Regions from separate parts of the Chromobacterium sp. ASV23 genome, predicted to be linked through region 2. Evidence: predicted binding sites of a transcription regulator. Region 2 holds the regulator's gene; each other region holds the start of a gene.
The links. The regulator HrcA, encoded in region 2, represses chaperone genes, less so after heat shock. The targets are predictions, from matches to a motif close to ATTAGCACTCGNNNNNNNCGAGTGCTAAT.

Region 1 (5,535 bases), on a different contig from region 2:
TTGATGAAGTACGGGGACAGGTAGCCGCGGTCGAACTGCATGCCTTCCACCACATCCAGCTCGTTGTTCAGGCTCTTGCCGTCTTCGACGGTGATTACGCCTTCCTTGCCCACTTTTTCCATGGCGCTGGCGATGATTTCACCGATGTCGGAATCGGAGTTGGCGGAGATGGAGCCAACTTGAGCGATTTCCTTGGTGGTGGCGCACGGCTTGGCGATCTTGGCGATTTCGCCCACCAGGGAGATAACAGCCTTGTCGATGCCGCGCTTCAGATCCATCGGGTTCATGCCGGCGGCAACGTACTTCATGCCTTCCTGCACGATGGCTTGCGCCAGCACGGTGGCGGTGGTGGTGCCGTCGCCGGCCACGTCGGAAGTCTTGGAAGCGACTTCCTTCACCATCTGCGCGCCCATGTTCTCGAACTTGTCTTTCAGTTCGATTTCCTTGGCGACGGAGACGCCGTCCTTGGTGATGGTCGGCGCGCCGAAGGAGCGGTCCAGCACCACGTTGCGGCCTTTCGGGCCCAGGGTAACCTTGACGGCATCAGCCAGGATGTTGACGCCATTTACCATCTTGGTGCGAGCGGAATCGCCAAACTTTACGTCTTTAGCAGCCATTCTTAAATCTCCAGAATTCTGTGTTTGAAGTACGGGTAGGGTCGGAGGCTTACTCAACGATGCCCATAACGTCTTCCTCGCGCATCACGAGGACTTCTTCGCCGTCAACCTTGACGGTCTGGCCGGAATACTTGCCGAAGATGACTTTGTCGCCCTTCTTCAGCTCCAGCGGGCGGCGCTCGCCATTCTCCAGAATTTTGCCGTTACCGACGGCCAGAACCTCGCCCATGTCCGGCTTCTCAGCCGCGGCACCCGGCAGAACGATGCCGGAAGCGGTCTTTTCTTCAGCCTCGAGGCGCTTGATAACAACACGGTCGTGCAAAGGACGAATTGCCATGGATCTCTCCTATAACATTGGCTGTTGAGAGTTGAACATCAGGATGTGTTGGTTGTCAGCCGAGGACTTAGCACTCGGCAGCTACGAGTGCTAATAATAGGGACGGACATACATGGTTTCAAGAGGAAAACAAGAAAACACGATAAAACGAGAGGTACCCTAGTACGCTCACCCCTTCAACCGGTTGATGGCGAAGTGGATGCCCCGCCGCAAGTCGCCGGTCAGTATTCGGCCAAGGAGCACCGTTACCCATGCCCAGAGTATCGCTAGCGGCCTGGGTAGCTTCAGGATGGGAGCTACCCAGATATAGAACAGCGGAGAGCCGCCAAAGCGCTCGTGAAAGCGGCGGTAAGCGGCCTTGAGGTCGCCCGCGCGCGACAGCCGCTGGCGTAGCAGGTTGAAGGGATAATAAGAAATCAGCATCTTTTTGCCGAAAGCCTTGATCGCGTTTTCACTCAGTCCTTTGGGACGGAAGGAATCCAGGATTCGGAAAATACGCTCGACAAACACTTCAGAAAAATCGTACCCGCCGGAGTTGTTGCGCTTGCATGCCAGCATATAACGGCCGATGAAAGCATTATGAGGCTTAGATATGATGGCCTGAATCACGAGGTTAACTTGTACCAGATTGGTGCCACAGAACTGGTTGGCGTCGGTAGCAGCCTGCACCTCCTTATTGATGACACAGGCTGAGATGAAGCTGATCAGCGCGCCGATCTTAAAGAGATAACTGCTGGTATCACTGTAGTCGATCACTTCACCGCCACCGCCCGGGAACTCTTGCACGTAGTCTTTTTCATAGCCGTAAGACTTCATACACACCACACCGTAGTCGTTTTCTTTTAATACATTGAGCAGCTCGGCGAGCTTATCTTTCAGATAGAGATCGTCATCTCCCATGATCTGAACATATTTGCCTTTGGCCTCATTGAAACATTGAGCGATGTTGGCGTCTGAGCCGATGTCTTGCACGTTGCGTATGTAGCGTACCGCCAGCCCTTCGCGGATGGCTGCCTCAACCACTTGCGGCGTATGGTCGCTCGAGCCGTTGTCTGAAACAATGATCTCCACTAGTCCCGGAGCAACGTTGCGCATCTCTTTGACGAGATGATCGAGGTTGATCTTGAGGAAATCGGCGCGGTTATACGTAGGTATGGCGATGCTTAGTAGAAATTCGCTGGTATTCGGCATGGCAGGTGTCAATCTTTCCTTGCTTGGTAACTCTATACGGGCGTATCGGGATGATAGCGGGACTGTCAAACTCTCCAATCGCGGTTATACCTTCTCCAAAGGAAGAGGGCGACGGGAATGTTGATGAAAATATAGATGCTGTCGAGAACCGCTATCATGCCGCTCACCGAATATCGAGGAACGACGAGCAGTATGCCGGCCACTGCGATAACAGTAGTGAAAACAATGAGTAATAGGAATGGCTCTCGCTTGAAGCTTCGCAGCTGAACCGTAAGGCCACCGATGAATTGATTGGCCAGGGTATAGATGACCAAGCCGGTGAAGTCCGAAAAGCCCAGTAGTCGCTGCACAAAGCGCGCTTGCGGAAACAAGCTGATAAGTAGCAGTGCGGCACCTGCCATGACAATGAACATTGTCAGCGAGCGGAAAAAATTGCGGCGAAAAGTACGATCTAGCAAGTGCCAGTCTTTGCATGCTGCGGCTTGTGCCATGGCTGGAACACGCCGGGTCAGCCAGGACTGCGATAACAGGCTGATCGTATTGACGATTGCGAGAGACAGCCCAAGTTTGCCGGCAACGACTGCTCCTTGCATATGAAATAACAGAGGAATGTTGATCTGGGTGAGCAGATAACCGCACAGCCAGTTCAGCGCCAGCCTCCATTGCAGCGGCCAGATTTCGAGGCGCCAGTCAAACTCGGCTCGACGGTTTCGCAGCGCCGTTAGCAGCAGGTTTTTTCTTTTCAACAGCAGCCAGCTCCCAGGCAGTAGGATAGCGATGGCTGGCGCCATGACGGTGGCCCACAGTCCGCCTTGCAGAAAGAAGGTGACCCAGCAAAGCACAGAGCCGCACATGATCTGCAACAGCCTGAGGGCATATACCTTGGTGATCTGCCCACTGCCCTCAAGTATGGCTAGAAAGGGAATGGCAAGCAGGCTCAGGGCCGTGAAGCTACAGATGGCTAACCAAGGCAGTAGCCAATTCACGCCGTGCGCTGAGTGCTGGGAGCTGAAAAATAGGTAGCCGCCGGGTAACATCAATAGCCAAAATACCATCGCCATCAGGCCGTACCAGTGGAAAGCGCGCCCCGTCAGTGCTTCGCAGTACGAGGCGTTTGCGCCTTGTATCTTGTAGGTGCTGCTCCAGTGAGCATTGCTGAAGCTATGGGCGGACACCTGGATTAGCACGCTTGAAAGTCCGAGTTCGAAAAGCGTGTAGAAGGCAGCCATGCTGGTGAAACTGTAGTACCAGCCTTGCTCTTCTGCCGATAGGAAGTGAACGGCCAGCAAAGTCGTGATAAGGCCGGCGCCAGCTTGCCACAGCCGGTACGACAGGATAATGATAAGGTCGAAACTCAGGTTCATAGTAAGAAGGCGTTAGCAGCCGATCTTGGCCGAGGAGGGCTTGCTGCGCATGGCCAAACGATTGAGTTTCTCGCGTTCCGGGTCGAGTAGCCAGCCCCATTTGTTGAAATAGCGGATGGCTGATCGAATATGGATCCACATCAGTTTCTGGTCTCTGTAGGACGCTTTTCCAAATTCGTGCATCACCACCGCCTCCGGAATGAAGACTACTCGGCCAAGTCGCCGTAGTCGACGCACCAGATCCGTATCCTCCATGTACATAAAGAACCGTTCGTCAAACCCGCCCAGCTCGTGCAATGCGCTGGTTCGAACCGCTAGAAAGCAGCCAGAGGCATTAGGTAGGTCTATACGGCAGTCGTAGCTGAACCATTGCATCTCGTAGTCATAATCCAACGATTTGGCGAGAAATGGCATGAATCGTCTGACAAACAAGTTGGTAGGAGTCGGCAGCAACTTGTTCAACCGCTGCAAGCGTCCATCGGGGTAGCGTACCAATGGTGCGCAAGCTACGATGCCGGGGGTTTCAGCTAGTGGCATGATGAGTTTAGCTACAGCGTCCGGGGCGAACTCAATGTCCGGGTTCAGTATAAGGTGGACATCGCTCTGCAAACCTGTGATGGCGCGATTGTGGGCGGCGCCAAACCCGAGGTTGGCACCACTATGGCGGTAGTCATGTTGACTAAAAAGCTTAGAAAGAGCTGGACTGGGGGAGTTATCCTGAACGACTAGGCGAATGGGTGTGCTGCTCGCAGCGATGCTGTCTAGCAAGCGCTGCAGTTGCACGCAAGGATTGTTGAACAGAACCAGAGAGGCGCTGACTTGCATGGAGGAACTTTTCTGCTTTTTCAATCAATTAGCTCAGAAAATATAAGCTTCTGCCCGGTGACGTTCTTGACGGGATGAAATGGTCATATCAATAATTTTCATAAGGAGAAACCTTTTAGTGATTTAGTAAGAAGCCGTAAATCCTGGCCATCATTGTTCTTTCTCAGTAGCCGGCCCAGTTTTCCCAGTTGCTTGACACCAATCCAGCCTTGTTGGATAGAGGCATTTCTAGGTGTTGGTCGTTTCCAATGGCGGGAGGAGCTGGCTAGTTTCCCGCATCAATTCATAGGTACCGCTGCCTCCAGCCAAGATGATACTTTTGTGATTCATGGACAAAGTCTTGCTAGACTAGGCCTGTATCGCTGGGCAAACACAACACGCATGCCGACGAGCCCTCCGCTAAGAGAATGTCAAGGGTTTTGCGATTTTACTGCAATCCAGCCTTAAGTTGCGCTGACTTAAGCGGTAGCAGGAATCACGGCTGTCGCCGGCTTGGGTTAGTTCAGCACTGCCCTTGCAGTTGAATCTGGCACCGCAGTACGAGCTATCATAGCAATGAGGTTGTGGACTACAGGCGTGCCGAGGGCAGTCTGCGTGAAAAGTCCGTGGATATCCCAAATCTGCTATTCTCTTGCCCCTATCTGCTCAAAATTAGAGCTACACTCGCCCGACGGGCGAGCTCGCCACTAACCCTGGACACGCTTCGAAATGCTGCAAATCTTATTGACGGCCATGTTTGTTTCTATCCTGACTGGTTTCGGTCTCATCAGGTACTCGCATTTGCACTCAAGATTTACGGCTGACTCGGATACGACGGGTGTGCAAAAATTCCACGCGGTGCCGGTGCCGCGGATCGGCGGTGTACCCATCATGTTGGGTCTGATGATGGGATGCGCGCTTTCAGGCTATCTCAACACTTCCGTGTGGGTTCTACTGTTGCTGCTGTCCACTCTGCCAGCCTTCGTTTTTGGTTTTCTGGAAGACATCACCAAGATGATCGGCCCTATGGCTCGACTATTGGCGACTTTTTTTTCTGCCGGCCTTGGTTTTTTCCCTGTCTCTTATACACATCTGACGCTGCCGACGACAGCACGGAGGTGGGGTGGGGGGGGGGGGGGGGGGGGGGGGGGGGGGGGGGGGGGGGGGGGGGGGGGGGGGGGGGGGGGGGGGGGGGGGGGGGGGGGGGGGGGGGGGGGGGGGG
Region 2 (5,535 bases):
AACTGCACCATGCCGGCGACGGTGAACATCAGCGTCGGGTCGTTGCCCGGGATCAGGCTGCTGGAGGCGACTACCTGGTGGCCTTTGGAGGCGAAGAAATCCAGGAATTTCTGGCGAATTTCAGAGGTTTTCATGATTTTTGGTCAATTTTCAAAATCTGGTCCGGGCGCCGTGCCAAGACGAATCCGTCGATTGTGTCAAGCTGGAGCCTGGCTGGCAAGCGCTTCGCAGCGCCGTTTCAGCGCCTGGTTCATCAGCACGAAGCCGCTGCGGGCGTTGTCCAGCAGCGCGCCGCCGATCAGAGGCAGCAGGATGCCGGAAAAATCCTCGCCGTGATGAAAGCGGGTGCCGCCGTCTGCCAGCGCTTCCAGCCGGAAGTAGTGTTCGCCGTCGAACAGGCCCGGCAGCAGCAGTTTGCCGCGCCAGCGCAGTTGCTGCGCGGCGGCAAACGCCATCAGCCGCGGCCGGAAGGTCATGCGCCGGCCGCCGGGCGGATGAATGGTGGCCACCAGGCTGGCGCCGGTTTCGCGGCGGCCGTGCAGGCCGACGATGAACGGGTTCCATTCCGGGTAGCGCGGCCAGTCGGTCAGCACCCGCCATACCTGATCCGGAGCGGCGGCGATGTCGATCTCGGTGGCGATGCTGCGCTTGGCCATGGCTCAGTCCTCGTAGAAGTCGTCGTCGGCGCCGGCGATCACCTGGCGGATCACATCCGTCGGGAAGCCGCGTTGCGCCAGAAAACGGTACTGTTTGGCTTTTTCCGCGGCGTCGGCCGGCGGGCGGCCGAATTTCTTGCGCCACTGTTCGCGCGCGCTGGCCAGATCGTCCTGACCGGCCAGGGCCTGGCGTATGGTGTCATCGTCCACGCCGCGTTGGCGCATTTCCTGCGACAGCCGGCGGCTGCCGAACTTGCCGCCCTTGCTGGCGGCGAATTGCTGGGCGAAGCGGCTGTCCGACTGCCAGTTGGCGGCCGCCAGCTCGTCCAGCACGGCTTCCAGCTGTTCCATGCTTTCGGCAAAAGGCGCGAGCCGCCGGACCAGCTCGCGCCGGGAATACTCCCGGCGCGACAGCAGATCGGCGGCCCGCGCCTTCAGGCTTTTGCCGCTTGAGGCCATCAAGCGTCGAGGGCGTCGTCGACGAATTCTTCTTCGTCGGCCTGGCCTTCGGTGATTTCCACCTTCACGCCCACCGCTTCGCGGATCTTGCGCTCGATTTCTTCGGCGATGGCCGGGTTGGCCTTCAGCCACTCGCGGGTATTGTCCTTGCCCTGGCCGATCTTCTGGCCGTTGTAGGCGTACCAGGCGCCGGACTTGTCGATGAAGCCGTGCTTGACGCCCAGCTCGATGATTTCGCCTGCGCGCGAAATGCCTTCGCCGTACAGGATTTCGAAATCAGCCTGGCGGAACGGCGGCGAGACCTTGTTCTTCACCACTTTGACGCGGGTGTCGTTGCCGATCACTTCCTCGCCCTTCTTGATGCCGCCGGTGCGGCGGATGTCCAGACGCACGGAGGCGTAGAACTTCAGCGCGTTGCCGCCGGTGGTGGTTTCCGGGTTGCCGAACATCACGCCGATCTTCATGCGGATCTGGTTGATGAAGATCACCAGGGTGTTGGTGCGCTTGATGTTGCCGGTCAGCTTGCGCAGGGCCTGGCTCATCAGTCGGGCTTGCAGGCCGACGTGGCTGTCGCCCATTTCGCCTTCGATTTCCGCCTTCGGCACCAGCGCGGCCACCGAGTCCACCACGATCACGTCCACGCCGCTGGAACGCACCAGCATGTCGCAGATTTCCAGGGCCTGTTCGCCGGTGTCCGGCTGCGAGATCAGCAGGTCTTCCACGTTTACGCCCAGCTTCTGCGCGTAAATCGGGTCCAGCGCGTTTTCCGCGTCGATGTAGGCGCAGGTGCCGCCCAGCTTTTGCGCTTCGGCCACGACTTGCAGACACAGGGTGGTTTTACCGGACGATTCCGGGCCGTAGATTTCCACCACGCGGCCGCGCGGCAGGCCGCCGACGCCCAGCGCCAGGTCCAGGCTCAGCGAACCGGTGGAGACCACCTGCAGGTTTTCGTTGATCTGGTTGTCGCTCATGCGCATGATCGAGCCCTTGCCGAACTGCTTTTCAATCTGGGCCAGGGCCGCGGCCAGCGCCTTGCTCTTGTCTTCGGATGCCATGCTGTCTCCAAATGGGGTAGGTCGGACCAATAATGGGGCGATTATCGCAGAAAACCAGAGGGCTAACAGCAGCTTGCCGGCCATCCGGCGCGTGCCATAGTCGTAAACCCGCGCGCCGCCCCCTTTTGGCGCGGTTCAGGATGTGTACAATGGGAGACATGATGAACGAACGCGCCCAACATCTGCTGAAAGCGCTGATCGAGCGCTACATCGCCGACGGTCAGCCTGTGGCCTCCAAGGCCCTGTCGCTGCTGCCCGGCGTGGAACTGTCTTCGGCCACCGTGCGCAATGTGCTGGCCGATCTGGAAGGCATGGGCCTGATCGCCTCGCCGCATACCTCGGCCGGGCGGGTGCCCACCGCGCGCGGCTACCGGCTGTTCGTGGACCGCCTGCTGACCATCCGTCCGCTGGACCAGGTGTCGCTGCAGGAACTGGAGCATAATCTGCAGCCGGACAGCCCGCAGCGCATCGCTCAGGCCGCCTCGTCCCTGCTGTCCGAATTGACCAGCTTTGCCGGCGTGGTGCTGACGCCGCAGCGCAGCGATGTCGCTTTTCGTCAGATCGAATTTCTGCGCCTGTCCGAACGGCGGGTGCTGATGATACTGGTGACGCTGGACGGCGATGTGCAGAACCATTTGCTGGTGACCGAGCGCGACTACACGCCGAGCGAGCTGATCGAGGCCGGCAATTTCATCAACCAGCATTACGCCGGCCAGGGGCTGAGCGCCGTCGCGCAGCGGGTGGAGAGCGAGCTCAAGCAGCTGCAGGGCGATATCGCCGAATTGATGTCCGCCGCGGTGATGCTGGGGCGTCAGACGCTGGCGCAAAGCGGCGAGGACGTGGTGGTGACCGGCGGCTCGCGCCTGCTGCAGGTGCATGACCTGTCCGACGACCTGTCGCGTTTGCGCGAGCTGTTCGGCGTGTTCGAGCGCAAGACCGAGTTGCTGAAGCTGCTGGCGCAGGGCCGGGAGGCGAGCGGGGTGAACATTTTCATCGGCGAGGAGTCTGGCGTGGTGACGCTGGACGAATGCTCGGTGGTCACCGCGCCGTATTGCATCAACGGCCAGGTGGTCGGCACGCTGGGCGTGGTCGGCCCCACCCGCATGGCTTACGAACGCGTCATTCCGATTGTCGACATCACCGCGCGGCTGGTCAGCAACGCGTTGTCGTTCCGTGAGTGAGCTTGGCGCCTGCGCCCGGAATTTGGGATATCCAACTGGAAAACAATACACCATGAAAATCATGCAGAAACTAGCCGCCGCGGCTGCCCTGGCCGCGCTGGCGTTTTCCGCCGCCCCGGCTTTCGCCGACGCCGACTTCCTCGCCCGCCCCGATGTGCAGCGCTATATCGACGAGCAAGTGGCCAGCGGCCAGTTCAACCGCCCCGAGCTGGAGGCGGTGTTCGCCAATGTCGAACTGAAGCCGAATATCATCCGCATTCTGGACAAGCCGTCCACCTCGCGGCCGTGGTACCAATTCCGCGCCACCACCGTCAACGAGAGGCTGATCGCCGACGGCGTGGCCTTCTGGCAGGCCAATGCCGACGCGCTGGCGCGCGCCGAGCGCCAATACGGCGTGGCGCCGGAGGTGATCGTCGCCATCCTCGGCGTGGAGACCCATTACGGCCGCAACACCGGCAGCTTCCGGCTGGTGGATTCGCTGTCCACCATCGGTTTCGACTACCCACGCCGCGCCGCGTATTTCCGCGGCGAGCTGACCCAATTCCTGCTGCTGGCCAAGGAAGAGGGCAAGGACCCGCTGACGCTGAAGGGTTCCTACGCCGGCGCGATGGGCCTGCCGCAGTTCATGCCGTCCAGCTACCGCAAGTGGGCGGTGGACTTTGACGGCAGCGGCCACCGCGACATCTGGAACAATCCGCACGACGCCATCGGCAGCGTGGCCAACTACTTCCAGCTGCACGGCTGGAAGCCCGGCGACGACGTGGTGGTGCCGGCCAGCGTGGTGGCCGGTCCGCAGATCGATCAGCTGCTGGCCGACAAATTCAATCTGCACTACACGGTGGGCGATCTGCGCAAGATGGGCGTGGCGCCGCAGGCGCCGTTGGCCGACGACGTGCCGGCCGTGCTGTTCTCGCTGGAGTCGGCGCCGGGCGTCACCGAGTACTGGCTGGGCCTGAACAATTTCTACGCGATCACCCGCTACAACCGCAGCACGCTGTACGCCAAGGCGGTGCAGGAGATCGCCAGCCAGCTGCGCCAGCGCTACTTCGCCGAACTGGCGCGGCAGCAGGAGCCGGCCTCGGCCGGCATGTAAGCCGCAGCCGCTCTCTTTTCCACCGGCGCCGTCCATCGCGGCCGCGCCGGCGAAACCTGTCGCCTTGCGCGGCAATTGCCATTAAAATCCGCCCCCATGAGCTATCAAGTCCTTGCCCGCAAGTGGCGTCCCAAGCGCTTCGCCGACCTGGTCGGCCAAGAGCATGTGGTGCGCGCCCTGTCCAACGCCCTCAAAGAGCAGCGGCTGCACCACGCCTATCTGCTGACCGGCACCCGAGGCGTAGGCAAGACCACCATCGCCCGCATCCTGGCGAAAAGCCTGAACTGCGAAACCGGCACCACCGCCGAGCCTTGCGGCGAGTGCCAGGCCTGCCGCCAGATCGACGCCGGCCGCTTTGTCGACCTGCTGGAAATCGACGCCGCGTCCAATACCGGCATCGACAATATCCGCGAAGTGCTGGAAAACGCCCAGTACGCGCCGACCATGGGCCGCTTCAAGGTCTACATCATCGACGAAGTGCACATGCTGTCGAAAAGCGCCTTCAACGCGATGCTGAAGACGCTGGAGGAGCCGCCCGGCCACGTCAAATTCATCCTGGCCACCACCGATCCGCAAAAAGTGCCGGTCACGGTGCTGTCCCGCTGCCTGCAGTTCTCCTTGCGCAATATGACGCCGCAGCAGGTGTCGACGCACTTGGCCCATATGCTGGAAGTCGAAGGCATTCCGTACGAGGCGCCGGCCTTGGCCTTGCTGGGCCGCGCCGCGTCCGGCTCCATGCGCGACGCGCAGTCGCTGCTGGATCAGGCCATCGCCTATGGCCTGGGCGAAGTGAGGGAAGACGGCGTACGCGCCATGCTGGGCGCGGTGGACCGCCGCTATCTGTTCAGCCTGCTGCAGGCGCTGGCCGCCTCCGATGGCGCGGCGCTGATGGCTGAGGCCGACAAGCTGGCAGAGCGCGGCATCAGCTTTGACGCCACCTTGTCCGAATTGGCGGTTTTGCTGCAGCAACTGGCGCTGGCGCAGACGGTGCCGGCCGCGTTGGCCGACGACGAGCCGGAGCGCGAGGCGATTTTCGCGCTGGCCGACGCCATCGCGCCGCAAGACGTGCAGTTGTACTATCAGATTGCCAT
Region 3 (5,535 bases), on a different contig from region 2:
AACTTTCAAGCAGCAGCCCTTCCCATAGGCAGCCTGCTTGTCATGTTGCTTCTTGTTCTTTTTCTTGCAAACCGCGTTCAGTTGTCCAAGCAAACAATTTGCACCATCCTTGCCGCCAGTATTTTGCTAGGTGCCTGCCTGCAGGTAGTATTGGGCGGAGTGCAATTGCTGGGCTTGGCTGCTAACTTTCATGGTTTGGTGATGTTCAGCCCAGATCAGCCAAACGTTGTGATGGGCAATATCGCGCAGCGCAATCTGTATGCCCAGTATTTATGCTGGGGTGTGGTGGCGTCGTGCTATCTCTATGCTCAAGGCCATTTACGCGCCCCATTCTGTGGTGTCGCAGTGGTGTTGATGTTGCTACTGGTAACCTGGTCCGGCGCTCGCTTGCCATTGGCCTATGCACTAGCTATCTGCTTGCTGGCAGGGTTCTGCTGGAGGCTGTCCGCCCGCGATGGACATATGCGGCGCATGGTGTTTGCTCTGGCTGCTGCGATGATCGCGCTGGCGCTGATTCAGATCTTTAGCAAAGAGATTGTATGGTTTCTGGATAGCATAGGACTGCCGATTCATGCCCAAAGTGGATCGGAGCGTATGCTGGATGCAGGATTCGGAGCCCGCCGCAGGGTGGAGTGGACCAAGGCTTGGGAGGTGTTCTTGGCCCATCCCTGGCTGGGAGTGGGGCTGGGGCGCTATGCGGCGCAGTCGGTTTGGTTGGAGGCGTTTGGCGGCCTACCCAAATTTCCGGAAAGTTGGCTGTTTACTCAGTGCCACAACTTGATTTTCCAACTGCTGGCGGAAACAGGCTTGATCGGAACACTGGTTGCAGTACTTGGCTTGGCATGGTGTCTTTTGCCGTTGCTTAGTAGGAAAGGACAGGGGGCTGAAAGCTTGATGCTGGCGTGCCTGGGTATGATGATATTGACACATAGCTTCTTTGAGTTTCCTTTGTGGTATCTCCCTTTTCTGGCCATGTTGGTCATAGTCTGCACGCTTTCCGGCGCCCCCATTTGGCAATTGCAGGCGCGCACGGGTGTGCTGCGTTGGACGAGTGTGGCTACGGGGGGACTGATGATTGCGCATGTCATCAGTGGAGGAATGATTTTTTGGAGGTTGATCGAGTATAACCAGCCTAGCCTGTCTAGCGCGGAGAACATCCAACGTGCCGATTATCTCCGCAAGGTTGGTTTTGATCCGTTGTGGGCGACTAGTGCCAATCTGGTGATGGGCAATTACTTGTTGCCTAGTCGTCAACATCTGAGCATCGTGCTGCCGTATTATGAGCAGATGGCGCGAGATCAGCCTTATGTCGCAGTATTGCTACGTTTGAGCCTTTCCCGGGCCTTGGCTGGCCAGGCCCAAGGCGCGCGCTTGGCGTTAGTGCAGGCTCTGGCGAATTTCCCCGACGAGGCGCCGCGAATTGCCACTACGCTGAGTGCATGGCCAGATCCCGAGATTGATCCGTTGCGTAGAATCGCCGACGAAGCCAGTGCGGCCTACCAAGCTCATGGTGCCGGCACCGACGCCGGCCGCCTCGCCGCCGTGATGACCGTCGCCTCCCCTGTGACGCGCCAGCCTATCTTCTGAGCCTTGTAACAGCCCGAAACATATGGCGTGTTCAATGGAGCCGGCGCATGCGGTATGCTGCCGGCTCCGCTGTTTCCAACCTCTGGTCTGCCATGACTTTTCAGAAACTATCCGAGCGCCTGGCGCTGCTGGCGCTGGGCTTGATCGCCATCGTGCCGTTCGCCTCGCGCGTGCACTTTGTGCCGCTGCCGCAGTGGTTCGGCGAAATCAATGTGATCTGGCTGTTGCTGGCCGCCGGCGTGTTGCTCATGCCGTCCGGCCGATTGTTCGACGCGGTGCCGCGCGCCAGCTGGTGGTGTCTGCTGCTGGCGGCGGTGTGGGCGCTGCAGCCGCAATTCGTCCATCTATTGTTCCCCGGCATGAGCTACGTCACTGCGCTGGGTTGGTTGTCGCTGGCCTTGCTGGCCTCGGTGACGGCGTCGCTGCGCGGCGCGTTCGGCGAGCGGGAATTTGCGGTATGGCTGGCCCGCGCCATCATCGTGGGCGGGCTGGTGCAGTCGCTGATCGGCACGGCACAGGTGAGCGGGCTGGCCCCGGTGCTGGGCCTGTTCTATGACAGCTCCCACCCCACCAGCAATATCTTTGGCCATATCGGCCAGCGAAATCAGTATGCCCATTACCTGATGTGGTCGGTGGTGTCCGGCGTCTATCTGTTCGCCGTGGGCCGTCTGGGCCGCAACTGGCTGATCGCGCTGGTGCTGTGGATGTCGCTGATGCTGGCTTGGGCCGGCTCGCGTTCCATCCTGCTATATCTGGTGGCGATGTCGGCGCTGGCGGGCCTGTGGTACTGGCGCAACCGCGATGAAACGCTGGGCCGGCTGATGAAGGCGATGTGGCTGACCAGCGTGGTGATCGTCGCCGCGCAGTTCGCCTTGCCGCTGTTCAATCATTTGATCTCCCTGCTGACCCACACCGACGTGGAAAACGCTTCCGGCGTGGCGCGGCTGGCGGCCAATGGCGACGATATGGGCGCGCGCCGCTTCGCCGAAATGCACAAGGCCTGGCTGACTTTCCAGGCGCACCCGCTGTGGGGCGTGGGTTGGTCGCAATACGCTGCAGAGAGCGTGCGCTTGCAGCCGCTGCCGCAGTTCGCCGCGGCCGGCTACAACAGCGGCCTGTTCACCAACGCGCATAATCTGGTGATGCAGCTGTTGGCGGAAATGGGCGGCCCGGCCACGGCGCTGGTGGTGGGCGGCTTCCTGTGGGTGGTGCTGCCGTTCTTCCGCCGCGCGGCGACGCCGGAGGGCGTGCTGGCCTTGGCCTGCGTGGCGGTGACCTTGACCCATAGCATGCTGGAGTACCCGCTGTGGTACTTCTACTTCCTGGCGATGCTGGTGATGTTCGTCGCCATGGCGCCGCGCGACGAGAAGCTGCCGTCGCCCTGGTTGCGCTTGCCGCTCTTGGGCGCGCTGGTGTGGGTGGGTTGGCTGTCCATCACCACCACGCCGATGTTCTGGGAGCTGGTCAATCTGTATACGCCTACCGGCAACGCGCAAAAGGATGCCAAGCGCAGCGAGCGGCTGATCGAGATCATCGAAACCAAGCCCTTGTTCGCCTATCACGCCTTGTACACGCTGGACGATTATCTGCCGATCACCCGCGACAATCTGAAGCAGAAGCTGGCGCTGGAGGACAGGCTGACCGCCTTCCGCCCGTACCCGGACGTGATGCTGAAGCGCGCGCAGATGGAGATACTGGCCGGGCAGAAGGCCAAGGCGGAGCAGACGCTGCGCACCACGCTGGCATCCTTCCCCACTTACGCTGGCCAGTTCATCGAGACGCTGGGCGACGCCAACCCGGAATGGGAGCCGCTGCGCAAGATCAGCCGCGAAGCCTACGACAAGTTGCCGGCCAAGTTCCGCACCTTGCAGGAGTGATAGGCATGCGCCCGCCGGATGGCGGGCAAATAAAAAGCCGCTCGATGGTTCGAGCGGTTTTTTTTGCGCGGCGATGAGCGCGGCTTAGTTGTCCAGCACCACGCCTTCGCTCAGCGCCGTTTTCATTTTGGTCAGCGCTTTGGCTTCGATCTGGCGGATGCGTTCGGCGGATACGCCGAATTCCGCCGCCAGTTCGTGCAGCGTGGAGCCGCTGTCGTCGGCCAGCCAGCGCGCTTCGACGATGCGGCGGCTGCGCGCGTCCAGCGTGGACAGCGCGTATTCCAGGCCTTCGGACTGCAGATGATCGAAGGCGCGGCGTTCCAGCGCGCGCGTCGGCTCGCTGTGGCTGTCGGCCAGCCAGTCGATCGGCGCGTAGCTGTCGTCGTCGTCGGAATCACCGATCAGCGAGACGTCCTGGCCGTTCATGCGGATTTCCATCTCGCGCACTTCCTCGGGCTTGACGCCCAGATCGGCGGCGATGGATTTCGCTTCCTGTTCGGACAGGGCGGAGAAACCGCTCTTCATGCTGCGCAGGTTGAAGAACAGCTTGCGCTGCGGCTTGGTGGTGGCGATGCGCACCAGACGCCAGTTGCGCAGGATGAATTCGTGGATCTCGGCCTTGATCCAGTGGATGGCGAACGAGAACAGGCGCACGCCGCGGCCCGGTTCAAAGCGTTTGACCGCCTTCATCAGGCCGATATTGCCTTCCTGGATCAGATCGGCTTGCGGCAGGCCGTAGCCGGCATAGCCGCGAGCGACGGACACCACCACGCGCAGGTGCGACAGCACCATTTGCCGCGCCGCTTCCAGATCGTTTTCCAGCTGGAAACGGGTTGCGAGCTCGGTTTCCTGCTCCTGCGTCAGCATCGGCACGCTGTTGACCGCCTGGATGTATTGTTCCAGGCTGCCGCTGGTCGACGGGACGGGAAGGGCAAATGTTGTGTTCATTGCGATGGCTACCTCCTTGGGTAGTGCTATGTTAGCACTCGAGTATTGAGAGTGCTAGCAAGGAAAGGTTCCCGAGTCAATGATTTTTAACAATCGGCTCGATAGCCATTTTGTTTATTTGGGTTCGACCTTGCGCAGATGGTGGTCCGCGGCCAGACGCGCGCCCAGCATCGCCAGCAGCGCGGAGATGCCGATCAGGGCCGCCAGCTCCAGCGGCGTCAGGACGCGCAGTTCCACCCGTTCGCCGTACAGCATGGCGAATTCGCGGATCGACGGATTGGCCATCGACGACAGCCAGCACGACAGTCCCCAGGCCAGCAGGGCGGCCAGCACCCCTTGCCACAGCGCATGGTACATGAAGGGACGCCGGATAAAGCTATCCGTGGCGCCAATCAGCTTGGACACTTCGATTTCATCCTGCCGCGCCAGAATCTGCATGCGGATCGCGTTATGCGTCACCAGCACCAGCGCCAGGCCCAGCGCCGCGGCGAGGAAGGCGGTCAGCTTCTGGCCCATCTCCACCATGCCGTACAGCCGTTTGGCCCAATGGGCGTCGAACTGCGCGGTTTCCACCATCGGCAGCCCGGACAGCTCTTTTTGCAGCATTTCCATTTCGCGCGGCTCCAGCGTCTTGGGCGTCACCACGAAGGCGTCGGGCAGCGGGTTGCCTTCCAGTCCATCGGACAGGCCGGACAGGCCGTTGCGCTGCTCCAGATCTTGCAATGCCTTGCCCTTGCTGACGAAAGTGAAGCTTTTCACCTTGGGGTGGTGAGCCAGCGTGGTTTGCACGGCGGCGATGTCCGCCTCCTCGGCCGACAGCTCCATGAACAGGGTGATCTGCGGCGTGGCGGTCAGGCGGCCCACCCAATCCTGCACGCTGCTGACGGCCAGGTACAGCGACAAGGGCAGGGCCAGCGCCAAGGCCAGCATCAACAGCGTCAGCATGCTGCCGAACGGCTGGCGCAGGATTTTGATCAGCGCCAGCTTGGCGCTTTGCCAGTTCAGATAGAGAAAGTGTTTCATGCGGCGAACTGTCCTTCCCTCAGGCGGATGATGCGGCGGCCGTAGTCTTCCATCAGCGTTTCATCGTGGGCGGAGATCAGCACCGTCACGCCCACCTGGT

Region 1: the regulator HrcA is predicted to act here: its motif matches at 1,021-1,049, upstream of groES (co-chaperone GroES).
Region 3: the regulator HrcA is predicted to act here: its motif matches at 4,443-4,471, upstream of rpoH (RNA polymerase sigma factor RpoH).

What each region holds. Positions count from the first base shown of each region.
Region 1 covers NZ_JAELTR010000041.1:32,566-38,100, forward strand. The annotation lists gene groL (chaperonin GroEL) at 1-617, opposite strand, end outside; gene groES (co-chaperone GroES) at 667-954, opposite strand; gene JHD59_RS15745 (glycosyltransferase family 2 protein) at 1,123-2,145, opposite strand; gene JHD59_RS15750 (hypothetical protein) at 2,211-3,509, opposite strand; gene JHD59_RS15755 (glycosyltransferase family 2 protein) at 3,522-4,334, opposite strand.
Region 2 covers NZ_JAELTR010000022.1:209-5,743, reverse strand. The annotation lists gene alaS (alanine--tRNA ligase) at 1-134, opposite strand, end outside; gene JHD59_RS10900 (SRPBCC domain-containing protein) at 198-656, opposite strand; gene recX (recombination regulator RecX) at 660-1,115, opposite strand; gene recA (recombinase RecA) at 1,115-2,170, opposite strand; gene hrcA (heat-inducible transcriptional repressor HrcA) at 2,332-3,351, shown strand; gene mltB (lytic murein transglycosylase B) at 3,404-4,444, shown strand; partial or broken gene dnaX (DNA polymerase III subunit gamma/tau) at 4,541-5,535, shown strand, end outside.
Region 3 covers NZ_JAELTR010000032.1:3,521-9,055, reverse strand. The annotation lists gene JHD59_RS13575 (PglL family O-oligosaccharyltransferase) at 1-1,587, shown strand, start outside; gene JHD59_RS13570 (PglL family O-oligosaccharyltransferase) at 1,680-3,464, shown strand; gene rpoH (RNA polymerase sigma factor RpoH) at 3,549-4,412, opposite strand; gene ftsX (permease-like cell division protein FtsX) at 4,527-5,435, opposite strand; gene ftsE (cell division ATP-binding protein FtsE) at 5,432-5,535, opposite strand, start outside.